Regions from separate parts of the Streptosporangium sp. NPDC004379 genome, predicted to be linked through region 3. Evidence: riboswitches for the same ligand, from Rfam matches in the RefSeq annotation. Region 3 holds a riboswitch; each other region holds the start of a gene.
What was found. A riboswitch is a leader RNA that binds a small molecule or an ion and turns the genes downstream of it on or off. The one in region 3 is predicted to bind cyclic di-AMP.
Positions count from the first base shown of each region.

Region 1: it holds a riboswitch for cyclic di-AMP, as region 3 does, so the genes downstream of both, ACFYSC_RS19120 (CHAP domain-containing protein) here and ACFYSC_RS25615 (hypothetical protein) in region 3, are expected to answer to the same signal.
Region 2: it holds a riboswitch for cyclic di-AMP, as region 3 does, so the genes downstream of both, ACFYSC_RS24595 (hypothetical protein) here and ACFYSC_RS25615 (hypothetical protein) in region 3, are expected to answer to the same signal.

Region 1 covers NZ_JBIAMC010000008.1:104,629-109,293, forward strand. The annotation lists gene ACFYSC_RS19115 (ABC transporter substrate-binding protein) at 22-1,368, opposite strand; gene ACFYSC_RS19120 (CHAP domain-containing protein) at 1,859-2,545, opposite strand; cyclic di-AMP (ydaO/yuaA leader) riboswitch at 2,564-2,701, opposite strand; gene ACFYSC_RS19125 (hypothetical protein) at 3,152-4,189, shown strand; gene ACFYSC_RS19130 (DUF6716 putative glycosyltransferase) at 4,201-4,665, shown strand, end outside.
Region 2 covers NZ_JBIAMC010000012.1:12,411-17,075, forward strand. The annotation lists gene ACFYSC_RS24580 (TIGR03086 family metal-binding protein) at 1-295, shown strand, start outside; gene ACFYSC_RS24585 (DeoR/GlpR family DNA-binding transcription regulator) at 444-1,244, shown strand; gene galT (galactose-1-phosphate uridylyltransferase) at 1,241-2,320, shown strand; cyclic di-AMP (ydaO/yuaA leader) riboswitch at 2,392-2,528, shown strand; gene ACFYSC_RS24595 (hypothetical protein) at 2,570-3,514, shown strand; gene ACFYSC_RS24600 (MarR family winged helix-turn-helix transcriptional regulator) at 3,570-4,100, opposite strand; gene ACFYSC_RS24605 (site-2 protease family protein) at 4,167-4,665, opposite strand, start outside.
Region 3 covers NZ_JBIAMC010000012.1:248,538-253,202, reverse strand. The annotation lists gene ACFYSC_RS25635 (S8 family serine peptidase) at 1-410, shown strand, start outside; gene ACFYSC_RS25630 (SDR family NAD(P)-dependent oxidoreductase) at 475-1,110, opposite strand; gene ACFYSC_RS25625 (LysR substrate-binding domain-containing protein) at 1,195-1,554, shown strand; gene ACFYSC_RS25620 (DUF4253 domain-containing protein) at 1,648-2,475, shown strand; cyclic di-AMP (ydaO/yuaA leader) riboswitch at 2,743-2,887, shown strand; gene ACFYSC_RS25615 (hypothetical protein) at 3,131-3,916, shown strand; gene ACFYSC_RS25610 (alpha/beta fold hydrolase) at 4,334-4,665, shown strand, end outside.

The sequences.
Region 1 (4,665 bases), on a different contig from region 3:
CCGTGCCGATCGGGACGGGGGTCAGCCCGCGGCCTTGACGCCGGCCTCGACGAACTTCTGCCACGCCTGGTCGTAGGGCACCGAGCCCTGGTCCATGCCCTCCAGCACCTTCTCCACCGAGGTCTTCACCTGGGCGTGCTTCTCACCCAGGAAGACCGGCTGCAGGTCCTTGACCGAGTCGCCGAAGATCTGGCCGGTGGGAGCGTTGTTGAAGTAGTCGCTCTTCAGGTCCTTGACCGCCGGGTCCTCCTGGGCGGTGATGGAGCTGGGGAAGGCATTGGCCTCCTGGAAGGCCATGACGTGGCCCTCCTTGCCGGTGAGGTAGTTCACGACCTCGGCGGCCTCCTTGGGGTGCTTGCTCTGCTTGGTGATCGCCAGGTAGGAGCCGCCCCAGTTGCCGGCGCCGCCGGGAACACCGGCCACGTCCCACTTGCCCGAGTTGCCCTCGCCGGAGTTGTCCTTGATCACACCGACCATCCAGGCCGGGCAGCCCATGACGGCGAAGCCGCCCTTCTTCAGCGCGGCGTTCCACGGCGGGGTGAAGGAGGCGAGCTTGGCGGTCATGCCCGCCTGGCTGAAGCTCTTCACCGTCTCGAACGCGGTCTTGATGGCCGGGTTCGACTCCAGGATGAGCTGGTTGTTCTTGTCGAAGTAGGCGACGTTGCCGTTCTTCGGCGCCTCCTGCGACAGGACCACGTTGTAGAGGGTGTTGGGACCGTCGAGGAACTTCGGGTCGCCCTTGGCGGTGTTGGCGGCCTGGAACTTCTTGCCGACCTCCATGAAGGCGTTCCAGTCCGGCCAGAGCTTGCTGACCTCGTCGCGCTCACCGGGGAGGCCGGCCTTCTCGAACAGGTCCTTGCGGTAGCACATCGCCATGCCGCCGATGTCGGTGCCGAGGGCGAAGAGCTTGCCGTCCTTGTTGATGCCGTTCTCCCACTTGGCGGCGGGGAAGTCGCTCTTGCGCTTGTCCAGGCCGTATTCGGCGAGGTCGACGAAGAACTGCGGGCGGGCCTTCATGAGGCCCATCGCGCCCTCGTCGATGCCGACCACGTCGGCCGCGCCGCTGCCGGCCTGCAGACGCTGCAGGAGCTGGGGCAGGAAGACGTCCTCGAACCGGTCGGTCGGGTTCTCGTGCTTGATCTGGATGTTCGGGTGTGACGCGTTCCAGGTCTCGACGGCCTTCTTGTAGCCGAAGTTCGCGCCGCCGCCGAAGGTCTGCACGGTGATGGTCACCGGCTCGGAGGCCGAGCCGCCCGAGGCGGCCGTGTTCTTGGCGGGCTCACTCGAACTACAGGAGGTGACCGCCAGTGCTGCGGCGGTCATCACCACGACGGCGGCGAGCTTGCCGTGCCGCTTGGTGTTCAACATTCCGGACCCCTCTCAGGTGGTCGCCCGAATCGATTGGGAGGTGACATCGCGAACCGGCCCCCGACGAACGCGATCGGCGATGGGTTGCGCGCGGGCAGCTTTTGGGAGCGCTCCCACGAAGACTGGACGATGGGCAACCGGCGCGTCAATATGCCGAAACGTAACCGTTACATCGCGGGTGTTTCAGCTCGGCGAACAGTCGTTAAGGTGACAAACTGTGCGATCGGGCGCTTGGGAGCGCTCCCACCCCAACATGACACGACGCGGCGAACGCTCACCAACCGGGATCATCCAGTGCATCAGGGATCGTCCGGACCTTCCTCGCGGCGATAAGGTCCCGGCCGGAAAGCCGAAACGGCGACCCGGTCGTGCCGGGTCGCCGTCCGTCGGCCGTAGTCCGCCGGTCTCCGCCGCCGGTCCTCGCCGCTCCCGGAGGGACGGGAGCGGACGAGGGGAAGGGGAGAGGGGAACGGAAGACCGGAGTCGTCCGTCAGCCGTTGTAGACCGGGTATCCGTAGCCGTCGACCTGGGCGACCGGCCGGACACGCTCCTCGACCTTGCCGTTGCCGGTGTTGCCCTCGATCGTGGTGATCGTGCCGTCGCCGTTGTCCTTCTTGACGAGACCCACGTGGTCGATGGCGTCGATGTCCTTGCTGCCGCCCCAGTCGAAGAAGACCACGGCGCCGGGCTTCGGGGTCTGACCCCAGCGTCCGTTGTCGGCGAACCACTTGGCGTAGCTGACGGTGTAGGCGTCCCAGCCCATGGTGGGCCGGATGCCGGCCTGCTCGCCGACCCAGGAGACGAACATCGCGCACCAGGGGGCGTTGGCGTAGTCCTGGATCCTGCCGCCGTCGCGGGCGACGGTCTCCTTCGCGCGCTCGCTGGCGAGGTACCAGGCATGGAACTTGGTGCCGCCGCCGTAGGCGTTCTCCGAGACGCCGATCTGCTGGGCGGCGATGTCGAGGACCTGCTGGGCGCTGACCTTGGGCAGGTTCTGGGCCTGGGTCTCGGACGAGGCCGCGGCGTTCTCGGTGACCGACCCGGCCTGCGGGCCGGAGGCGTGGTTGTCGGCGAGGGCGGGAACGGTGGTCACGGCACCGCCGGCGAGGACGATGGACGCGCCCACGAGGGCGCGGACCAGGCTGTGCTTCCCGGGGGTGAGGCGGTTCTTGGCCATGGGAGAGTTCGGCTCCTTGCGTCGCTTCCATGCCGCCTACCGGGTTAGCTGACGGGTTCGGGCTGGGAAGTGCCCTACGGCGCGCGAACGCGCTGATTCACCCCATGAAGTGGTTCCCCGGTTCCGCGAGAGCCGCGGATTCGGCGGCCGCGCCCATCGACGGAGTGATCCGTCGTGATGATGCGCGGTCGGGCAATGTGTCGACGAGAGATGGGTCTGTGGACCTCGGTCCTCATCGCGAACGAGTAGAACGTACGTGCTGCTCCAGGCCGATTGCAAGCTCCCGCATTGCCTTGACTTGGGAAAACGCCGAATATCGGTGATCGTCGACTTCCCGGTCCGAAGATCGGCGACTTCGGGCCAAAGGCTTTCGCAAAAGCCGCAAACCCTTGCGGCACAGGGATTTCCGCACCGCGGGACCGGCGACGCCCCGGTGCGACGGACGATTCTTCCCGGCTGAAGCGCCCCCTAACGTAGATCTTTTTAAAGGGGGATCGTTTTACCTGTTCAGTGCCTTTCCGGGCGGCACGTCGCCGGGCGCGCGTGCTCGGATGTTCATCCGCGGTTCCCGGCCGCGTAAGGCGTCACGGTTACGGTGAGGCGATCGTGAACGGGTCATCGCCCGGCGTGGAGGAGGGGCGGGACCACGCGCGGGAACAGCCTTCGGCCATCGCCTGGGCGGAGTCCCCCCTGCAACTGCTCTGCGTGGTCGAGGCCTGCCACGCCGGGCTGCTCGGCGCCCCCGTCCGGGTGGTGCCCCGTGCCGGCTCGCGCCCGCTGACCGCCACCCGCCGGGAACTGTCCCGCCTCGTCCTTCCCCCGGGGCTGGAACAGGCCGGCCCGGCCCCCGGGCCGCCCAGGCCCCGGCGGGGCATGACCTGGGTGATCGGCGACGCCTTCTCCGGCCGGGTCCAGGCCCGCTGGCTCACCGCACTCCCCGGACGGATCGTGGTCGTCGACGACGGGCTGGCCACGATCAGGCTCCTGGAACTGCTCGCCGGGCCCCCTGGCAGGCCGCTGCTACGGGCCCGGGCCACCGCGGGCCCGTCGCGCTCCGTCCTCGGCGTGGCGGCCGGTCTGCGACTGCGCTCGGCCGCCCGGTCGGGCCGGCTGACGGTCTTCACCGCGATGCCCATCCCGGACGACCTGGCGCGCGCCGTACGCGGCAGGGGAGCCGAACTGGTCGTCCACGACTTCACCTGGCTGCGCGCGCAGCCACTGCGCCGGCCCCGGCCGCAGGAGCCCACGGTCGTCCTCGGCACCTCACTGGTGCGCAACGGCCTGATCCACCGCGACCGCTACCTCACCTGGCTCGCCGGGGTGGGCGCGGCCGGGCCGATGGCCTATTTCCCGCACCGCCGGGAGGACCCCGGCGACCTCGAACGGATCGGCGCGCAGCCCGGCGTCACCGTCTACGACGCCGGGGCCCCCGCCGAGATGACCCTGCGGGGACTGGACGCCGGGCAGCGGGTGCTCAGCCTGCCGTCCACCGCCGTCACCTCGCTACGTGTCCTGCTGGCACCCCGGGGCGTCACCGTGGAGGCGGTGGACGTCCCCGACGACTGGTGGACCGCCCTGGCGGCGCCCTCCCTCCGCTCACACCTGTCGATGTCCGCTCCTCACGACACCGGAGTCAAAAAGTGAAGGTCCTGGCCGTGGCCGACTCGGATTCCTATCTGAAGTGGGCCGCCCACCTGCTCGCGGGCCTTCCCGGCGGCTGTACGGCGGAGCTCGCGGTGATCCGTACCCCCATCGCACCCTCGCCGGCGCAGATCCGCGCGGCCGTCACCGGGGTGGCCGCCGACCCTCCCGTGCTGTCGGCGCGGGCGCTGCGCCGGGCGGCCGAACGGCTGCGGCCCGACGCGGTGCTGGCCGCCTGCACCGGCCCGGTGGTCGACGTGCTGGTCGGCGAGGTGCTCGCCGGCCTCTCGCCCAGGCCGGTGTTCGTCTCCGGGCTGCCCGGCATCTCCGTCCCCGCCACCGAGAAGGCATGGCTGTTCCGCAGCGGCTGCGACCTGTTCGTCCTGCACAGCGGCCGGGAGGTGGCGGAGTTCACCGAACTCGGCCGGAGACTGGGCGGCGGCGGCGCGGTCGGCCTGGCCCGGCTGCCGTTCCTGCCC
Region 2 (4,665 bases), 240 kb from region 3:
CACCCGCGTCGTCCACCTGTCGTTCGGCGACGCGCCCGGCGGCGAGTACGTCGCGGAGCTGTTCGCCGACGTCCTGATCCACACCTGGGACCTCGCCCGGGCCATCGGCGCCGACGAGCGGCTCGACCCGGAGCTGGTCGACGCCTGCGCGGCCTGGTTCGCCGACGCGGAGAAGGGCTACCGGCAGGCCGGGGTCATCGGGGAGCAGCAGCCGGTCCCCGCGGGCACCGACGCGCAGACCCGTCTCCTTGCGGCCTGGGGCCGCCCGCCGAGGCCCGCCGGAGACGACGGCTAGATCCGTTCGCGGACGGCCTCCGTCCGCCGCCCGGCGGGAACGCCTGCCGGGCCCGCCCGCGGGCCACTCCCATCCACCAGGTTCCAACATCTTCCAACTACCATGGTTGTGGTAATTTGCTGGAATCTGGTGATTTAAGGGGTGGTCAATGCTCGCCCAGCAGCGGCGGCAGGCGATCTTGGACCGGGTGCGCACGAGCGGCGGCGCCCGGGTCGCCGACCTGGTGCGTGAGCTCGGGGTCTCGGACATGACGATCCGCCGGGACCTGGAGGTGCTGGCCGAGCGCGGGCTGGTGGCGAAGGTCCACGGCGGCGCCACCGTCGCCGGGCCCGGCTCCACCGAGGAACCGGGGTTCGCCGCCAAGTCGGCGCGCCAGCAGCCGGAGAAGGAGGCGATCGCCCGGCGGGCGGCCCGGCTGGTACGGCCGGGCACGGCCGTGGCGCTCTCCGCCGGGACCACCACCTGGACGCTCGCCCGCTTCCTGACCGACGTGCCCGACCTGACGGTGATCACCAACTCGATCGGGGTCGCCGACGTCTTCCACCGCTCCCCCCGCGCCGACCGCACCGTCGTGCTGACCGGCGGCGTCCGCACGCCCTCCGACGCGCTGGTCGGCCCGGTCGCGGTCGCGGCGATCCGCGGGCTGCACGTGGACACCCTCTTCCTCGGCGTGCACGGGATGAGCGTGCGCGCCGGGTTCACCACGCCCAACCTGCTGGAGGCCGAGACCGACCGCGAGCTGGTCGCCTCGGCGCACCGGCTGGTGGTGCCGGCCGACCACACCAAGTGGGACACGGTCGGCATCAGCACGATCGCCGGACTGGCCGAGGCGCACGTCGTGGTCAGCGACTCCGGCCTGCCGGAGGAGGCCCGCGAGGAGCTGGCGTCCCAGGTGGGCGAACTGATCATCACCGACCCCCACCAGCGGAACGAGACGGTGAGCTCATGAAACGCACGATCACCCACCTGGCCGACGGCCGCGAACTGCTCTACTTCGACCGGCGGGACGACGCCGACCGGAGCGCGGCCGACCTGCGCGACCTGCCGCCCCGCCCCCCGGCCTCCGAGCTGCGCTACGACCCTCTCACCGAGGAGTGGATCGCGGTGGCCGGGCACCGCCAGAGCCGCACGTTCCTGCCCCCGGCCGACGAGTGCCCGCTGTGCCCCTCGGCCCCCGGCCGGCTCACCGAGATCCCCTCATCCGACTACGACGTCGTGGTCTTCGAGAACCGCTTCCCGTCCTTCTCCGGCCAGCCGGTCGACGCCGTTCCGGTCGGCGGGCTGAGCGAGGTCCGCCCGGGGACCGGGCGGTGCGAGGTGGTGTGCTTCACCTCCGACCACGGCTCCTCCTTCTCGCGGCTGTCCCCCGAGCAGGTCGATCTGGTCATGGAGGCGTGGATCGACCGTACGGCGGAGCTGTCGGCGCTGCCCGGGGTGGAGCAGGTCTTCTGCTTCGAGAACCGGGGCCCCGAGATCGGCATCACCCTGGCCCACCCGCACGGGCAGATCTACGCCTACCCCTACGTGACCCCCCGGACCCGGCTGTCCCTGGAGGCGGCCGAGCGGCACCGGAGGCGGACCGGCGGCAACCTGTTCGCCGACGTGCTCGCCGCCGAGCGGGAGGCGGGCGTCCGCGTGGTCGCCGCCAACGAGCACTGGACGGCGTTCGTGCCGGCCGCGGCGCGCTGGCCGGTCGAGGTCCACCTCTACCCCCATCGCCGGGTTCCCGGCCTGGGGTCGCTGGAGGCCGCCGAGCGGGCGGCGTTCGGCCCCCTGTACACCCGGGTCCTGCGCGCCCTGGACGGGTTCTTCGGTGTGCCCCTGCCGTACGTGGCGGCCTGGCACCAGGCGCCGGTGCACACCGGCCGGGATCTGTCGTACGCCCACCTGGAGGTGTTCAGCATCCGCCGGGCGCCCGACAAGCTGAAGTATCTGGCCGGGTCGGAGTCCGCGATGGGCGCCTTCGTCAACGACGTGCTGCCGGAGGACACGGCCCGCCGCCTGCGGTCCCTGGTCGGGGAATGACCGGCGGACGGTCACGGGACGGGGTCGCGTGACCGTCCGTTTACCATTACTATCCTCACCCATTGGACTTAATGTCCGATATGCCTAATTCCGGGTGCGTCGCCCGGGAGCCGGGGAACCACCGCACCCGGGGTGAATCCACTTCGGTGGAAGGGCTCTCTCCCGCCCGAACCCGTCAGCTAACCCGGTAGGCGGTAGGAGAGGAGAGCCGTGGCGGCCCCGTCCCCCACGTCCCGTCGCCGTGCGGCCATGACCGTCTCCGCGGTCTCGGCCCTGGTGTTCGTCCTCGCCGGCGGGCCCGCCGGCGCCGACCCCAAGCCGTCCGAGTCCGAACTGCGCGCCGACCTGGCGAAGCTCACCGAGAAGGTCGACGGGCTCATCGAGGACTACGCGGCCAAACGGGAGTCGCTGCGCGAGGCCCGGCAGGCCGAGAGCCGGGCCAGGGCCGCCCTTGCCGAGGCCGAACGCGCCTACGCGGAGGCCAGGAAGCAGGTCGCCGGCATCGCCAGCCTCCAGTACCAGGGCGGTCAGCAGGGGGGCGGGAGCGACCTGCCCTCCCTGCTGACCGCCCCCCGGATGGACGGCGCGGCGGTCACCGCCCAGCTCGCCGCCCAGCAGGGCGCCCACCTCCGGACCTTCGCCCAGAGCCGGGACCTGCGCGGCCGGGCGGCCGAGGAGGCCGCCCGGCTCACCGGCCGGATCGCCGAGGAGGGTGACGCCGTGGCCGCCCGGCGCCGCGACGCCGAGAAGGCCATCGCGGACATCAGGCGGAAGCTCGACGCGCTCGTCCCCGTGGGCTCGGGCCGTCGCACCGACGGCAGCTGGGCGCCCCAGCTGCCCACCGGCTCCGACAACATCACCGACCGTACCCGGATCATGCGCGAGGCGGTCGGGAAGCGGTTCACCCTCCCCCACGAGGTCGGCTGCTACCGCTCGGAGAACGACGGCGGCGAGCACCCGCTGGGCCGGGCCTGCGACTTCATGATGAGCACCGGCGGATCGACGCCCACGGCGGGCCATGTCGGGCTCGGCGACGAGATCGCCGCCTGGGCCCTCAAGAACAGGACCCGACTCGGGGTGAAGTACGTGATCTGGCGTCAGCGGATCAACAGCGGCACCGGCTGGCGCGCCATGTCCGACCGCGGCGGCGTCACCGCCAACCACTTCGACCACGTCCACATCTCGATGTACTGACGGACCCGGCCGGACGTTTCCCGGAGTACCGACGGACCCGGCGGGATCGGCGGCGTCACGGGCGGGTGACGGCGACGTCCGTCGTCCCCGCCGCCTCGGCGACCATCCGGTCCAGGCCGGCCAGGTCGGCCGGGCGGGCGACGGCCGCCTCCGCGAAACGGGCGAGCAGCCGGGCGAACGCCTCGCGGTCGGCCTCCGTCCAGTCGGCGATCAGGCCGTCCAGGTAGGTCCGCCGGTAGCGGACGACCACCTCCAGCACCCGGCGGCCACGCTCGCTCAGCACGAGGCGGGCCCGCCGGGCGTCCACCGCCGACTCCTCCCGTGCCACCAGACCCGCGCCGATCGCGTCGTTGACGAGCCTGCTGGCGGTGGACGGGTCCACGTCGAGCTGCTCGGCGACGGCGCCCACGGTCACCTCGGGGACGTCCAGGCTCAGCTTGTGCACCGCGTGCACGACCATCACGTTCGACATCTGCACCGGCCGGGGCGGCTCACCCGCCCGGCGGGCACGCAGCGGCCGGGCCCAGATCCGGCGCAGCCGGAACAGCGCCACGTCGATCGCCGCTCCCGGCGTCCGGTCGTTCACGGCGTACCCCTACGGCGGGTACGGCCCGCCCGCGGCGCGCCGTACGGGACGGATGGTCACGAAAGATCAACCCAGCAGGCGGATCGGGTTGAAGACGTCGGCGTACGCCAGCAGGCCGGCCATGACGATCATCACCAGGGCGATGGCGTAGGTGAGCGGGAGCGCCTTGGCGATGTCCACGTGGGAGGGGGCGGGACGGCGCGTCACACGGGCGAAGCCCCGCTTCAGGCCCTCCCACAGCCCGCCGGCGATGTGGCCGCCGTCCAGCGGGAGCAGCGGGATCAGGTTGAACATGCCGATCGCCAGGTTGAAGACGGCCAGCAGGTTGATGAAGATGACGACCTTGCTCTCCAGCGGAGCCGAGGAGGCCACGATCTCCCCGCCCATGCGGCCGACGCCGACGATGCCCACCGGGCCGTTCTTGTCGCGCTCCTGGCCGGAGAAGGCGGCGTTCCAGACGCCGACCATCTTCTCCGGGAAGCGCAGCAGCGCGCCCGCCGTCAGCGAGGTGGTGTCCCACATGTGGGAGGCGACCGCGCCGAGGCTCTGCCGCTCGGTGACGACC
Region 3 (4,665 bases):
GTCCGGTTCCCCCGCCGGGTGGGGCGTTCCCTCCGCCCGGCCCGGCGTACCTCCCGCACGGCCCGGGATCGCCGCATCCCCATCAGATGCCACCGCCGCACCCTCACCAGATGCCGCCGTCGCCGCACCTCTCCCATCAGGCGACCCCGTACCCGGCTCACCAGGCGCCGCAGCCGTCTCCGTATCCGGCTCACCAGGCGCCGCCCGGCCCGGCGCGTCACCCGCAGCCGCCTCCGCACGGTACGCCGGTCCCGCCGCACCCTCCCCGCGTGGAGCCCCCTCCGCACGCCGCACAGGGTCCGTACGGCCCGACGCCGCCCGTGCCGGGCCACGAGCCGACCGGGCCCGACGGCACGCGTGTCCTGCCGGCCGGACCCTGGCCGCCCCCGCCGTCTCCGGGACGGGGCTGAGCGTTCCCGCGCGGCCGGGAAGAGCGGGCCGGCCCACCGGTCCCCGGAGGAGGCGCCGGGCCGGTCAGGCGTCGAAGCCGGTACCGCGGGCCACCTTCTCCCAGGCGGCGAACTCCGCGCGGGCGTTCTCCAGACTGGCCGCGATCGCGTCGGCGGCGTCGTCGCCCAGCGGGAGGCGCAGCGGGGTCTCCTCCGCGTCGAGGGCGGCGAGGACGGCCGCCGCCTTGGCCGGGTCGCCGGGCTGCCTGCCGTCGGACTCCGGCAGGCCGGAGCGGACCGGGCCGACGACGGTCTCGTAGGCGGGGATGACGGCCGACTGCAGCAGGGCGCCGCCGCCGGCGAAGCCCGTCCTGAACGCCCCCGGCTCCACGACCAGCACCTTGATCCCGAATTGCGCGACCTCCTGGGCGAGCGCCTCCGAGAGCCCCTCCAGGGCGAATTTGGTCGCCGAGTAGGCGCCCACGCCCGGGAAGGTGAACCGGCCGCCCATGCTGCTCATCTGCACGATCGCACCCGATCCCTGGCGGCGCATGTGCGGCAGCACGGCCCGCGTCAGCGCCGCCGGGCCGAAGAAGTGCAGTTCCATCAGGTCGCGCAGCTCGCGGTCCGAGGTCTCCTCCACGGCGCCGACCAGTCCGCGCCCGGCGTTGTTGACCAGCACGTCCACGCGCCCGTACCAGAGGACGACCTCGGCGACCACGGCGGCGATCCGGGCGGTGTCGGTGACGTCCAGCCCGACCGCGACGACCCGCTCGCCGGTCGCGACGGCGTCTCCGTCATGGAGGTGGCCGGCGAGCCCCTGATGTGGACCGAACGGGCGCCGCGCGAATGGGTGGACTGGTGGGCGGTCAACCCCCGGCCGGACGGTTCCGCCCCGCGCTGGGGGCCGACCAACGACAACGTCGAGGAGATGCTGGAGCAGGTGGCCGAGGGCGCCGCCGTCTGCTTCGCCCCGTCGAGCATGGCCCGCTACTACGCCCGCCCCGACCTGGCCTGGGTGCCCCTCACCGACGTCGAGCCGCTGCGGGTGGCCCTGGCCTGGCCCAGGGGTGCGGACGACCCGCTGGTGCGCGGATTCGCCGAGGTGGTCCGCGAGCTCGCGGAGCCCGCGACGGCCCCTCGGCCCTCCCCGCGAGGGCCGTGAAGGCGGTGTTTTTCGGCCGCGCTGGGGGGAGAACTGTCCTCCCGCCGCCTGACAGGCCAAAATTGGTCCGTGGTCAGGATCGGATCGACAGGGATGAGCGATTGCGAGCGGGAGCAACTTCCGCCGTTGCTGGGCCAGCTGTTCGCCGGCGGCGGTGAGGGGCGGGCGCTCTCGGTCGAGCTGCCTCCAGGCGACGTGGTGTGGCCCGACCCCGGTTACTCCCAGCTGATGGTCGGTTATCGTCCGGCGTTCTGGCTCAGTGACGAGCCGGTCTCCGCCGGGCTGTGGTCCGGCCTGCGGGCCGAGCACCCGCGCTCGGGCCTGTGGCCGTTGCTGCTGGAGGACTCCGTCCAGCCGTGGTCGTCCGGGCAGATCGCCCCGGACACGGTGGAGGAGATCGACAACTATCACACCGCCGCCTTCATGGCGGAGGTCTGGGCCGACTGGACCGAGAGGGCGGACGCCGAGCAGCTGGAGCTGCTGGCTCCGTTCGGCGCGCGGTGCCCGGGTCCGGCCCCCGCGGGCAGGCTCGCCACCGACCCCGACGTGGTCGCCGACTGGTACGCCGGGCTGGTCGCCGAGCGCAGGACCCCTCTGGGCCTGGTGGCCGTCGACCGGGGGGCCGACGCGCTGGCCGTCATGGGGTGGCAGGGCGCGCTGAACCACAACGAGTGGATGGTCCCGCTGGCCGCCGTGGTGCGGAGCTGGGAGGAGCGGTTCGGGGCGCGGCTGGTGGGCGTGGGTTTCAACACCCTCGACCTGAGCGTCGCGGCGCCCCCCACGACGGCGGAGCACGCCCTGCACGTCGCGGCGGAGCACTGGACGTTCTGCCCGGACAGCGTCGTCTACAGCGCCGGCACGCTCGCCGGCTACGCCGAGCAGATCATGGGCAGGAACGCCTGGTCGTTCTGGTGGGACTGACCGGGGCGGGCGGCCGTTTCCCGGGGTTCCGGGCGGGACCGCGGGCCGCGGGAAATGGCGGCGGTGAATCACCCGTATGTGGTTCGCCACGGCGTGTACGCCCTGGTCCGCGCCGGTTCAGGGGCCGATAAACCGGATCATGTGCCCTTTCTTGGCCATAGAAGGTAGATCTTCTGGTCATTCCATGGGTTCTGCTTTGCTTTGTCTGATTTGCCCGGTAGTGTCCTAGTCATCGGCAGGTGACCTGCACCCTCATCCGAGGGGGCGACCGGGCCGACGTCGAATCCCGAAGCCGTCATGGCATGGGAGCCGGGGACCCACCTTCCGGGGTGAATCCGCCGCGAACGCGGTGGTAGGGCACTCCACCGCCCGAACCCGTCAGCTAACCCGGTAGACGAGATGGAGAGGAGATCCCTCAGTGGGAGACCGCGCCACCTTCGTACCGGTATACCGCATTTCGCTGCCGGTCCTCTGAGACTTTCACATCCCCTGGGTTCTTCCGCCGCGATCGGTCGCGGCATCCCCCAGCGCTCCGTGTAGCGCCACCTGATCCATCCCTGCGCCTCTTCTTCCCTGTGAGCGCGACCCCGCCGACGCCTCCCTTCACGCATGGCGTCCGGCTGCCCCGTTCCCTCGCGAAAGAGTTCGTTTCCTCATGCCTTCCCTGGATCCCCGCACGTCCGCCCGCAAGACCCGATACGCCGTCGCCGGCCTGGTCGGCGCCGGGCTCCTCGCCTCCGCCGCCGCCGTCTCGGCCCTCCCCTCGGTCGACCGGGACGCGCCCGCCGCCTCGGCGGCCGGCGCCGGGGTCACCGCGGTGAGCGAGCCGGTCGCGGCCGCGGTCCCCGAGGCCGCCCCCGCCCAGGCCGCCGCCGCTCCCGAGCAGGCCGCTCCCGAGCAGGCCGCTCCCGAGCAGGCCGCTCCCGGGCAGGCCGCCGCGCCAGAGCAGGCCGCCCCCGCCAAGCCGCAGAAGGTCACCAAGACCGTCATGCTGAAGGGCCAGACCAAGGCCTCCTACTTCTGGGACGACTCCTCCGGCCGCGCCGGTGACACCGGCCTCCCCGCCAGTGGCAAGCCGATGCAGAAGGGCATGATCGCCAGCCCGAGCTGGCCGCTGTTCACCGAGGGCTACGTCATCTACAAGGGCAAGAAGGCCAAGTTCTTCGTCGGCGACCGCGGCCCCGGCGTCCCCTCCAGCAGCGGCGTCATGATCGACCTCGACGCCAAGACCTTCGCCGACCTGACCGGCGGCACGTTCAACCCCGGCACCCTCGGCGTGGACGGCAACGGCGGCATGGGCCACATCAAGGTCGACTACGTCATCACCAAGTGGGGCGACGGTCCGGGCAAGAAGAACGACCCGGTCCCCTTCTCCACCGGTGCCTGGGGCAAGCGGGACGGCGACCCGGCCAAGCCGGTCCAGATCACCGTCAAGCCGTAACCGGCCGGAACGGCGCCGCCGCACCGTCACGGCGGCGCCGCACCGTCACGGCGGCGCCGCACCGTCACGGCGGCGCCGCCGGACCGTCACGACGCCGCCCCGCGCCAGGGCGGCACCGTCGGGCCGTGACGGCTCACCGGGTCATAAGGGTTCCACCGGGCCGTGACGGCCCGGTCAGGCCGTGACGGCCGGAAGCGAAGAGCTTCACCTCAGCCTTTCCTGGACACGGGAGCGGACGCCGGCGCAGGGCGTCCGCTCCTGCTTTTCGCTCTCCGGCCCTTCGGCACGGGATGTCTTGCCCCGACCTGGGCAGAATGACATTCTGTTCCGGGTTACCGGTCCGTCGTCTCCGGGCGGCGGGAACCGTCAGGGCGGCCACCCGGCCCGCCCGCGGACGGACGGGGGAGAGGGAGCGACATGACGACGCGCGTCCGGGCCAACGGCATCGAGATCGCCTACGAGACCTTCGGGTCTCCCGGCGACCGGCCGCTTCTGCTGATCATGGGTCTCGGCGCCCAGATGATCCACTGGGACGAGGAGTTCTGCGAGCTGCTCGCCGGCCGCGGGCACCACGTGGTGCGGTTCGACAACCGCGACGCCGGCGAGTCCACCCACCTGAACGACGCCGGGGCGCCCGCCCTCGGCGGCGGCCGGGCCCCCTACCTGCTCGACGACATGGTCGACGACGCCGCCGGGCTGCTCGACGCGCTCGGCTGGGAATCGGCCCACGTGGTCGGCGCCTCGATGGG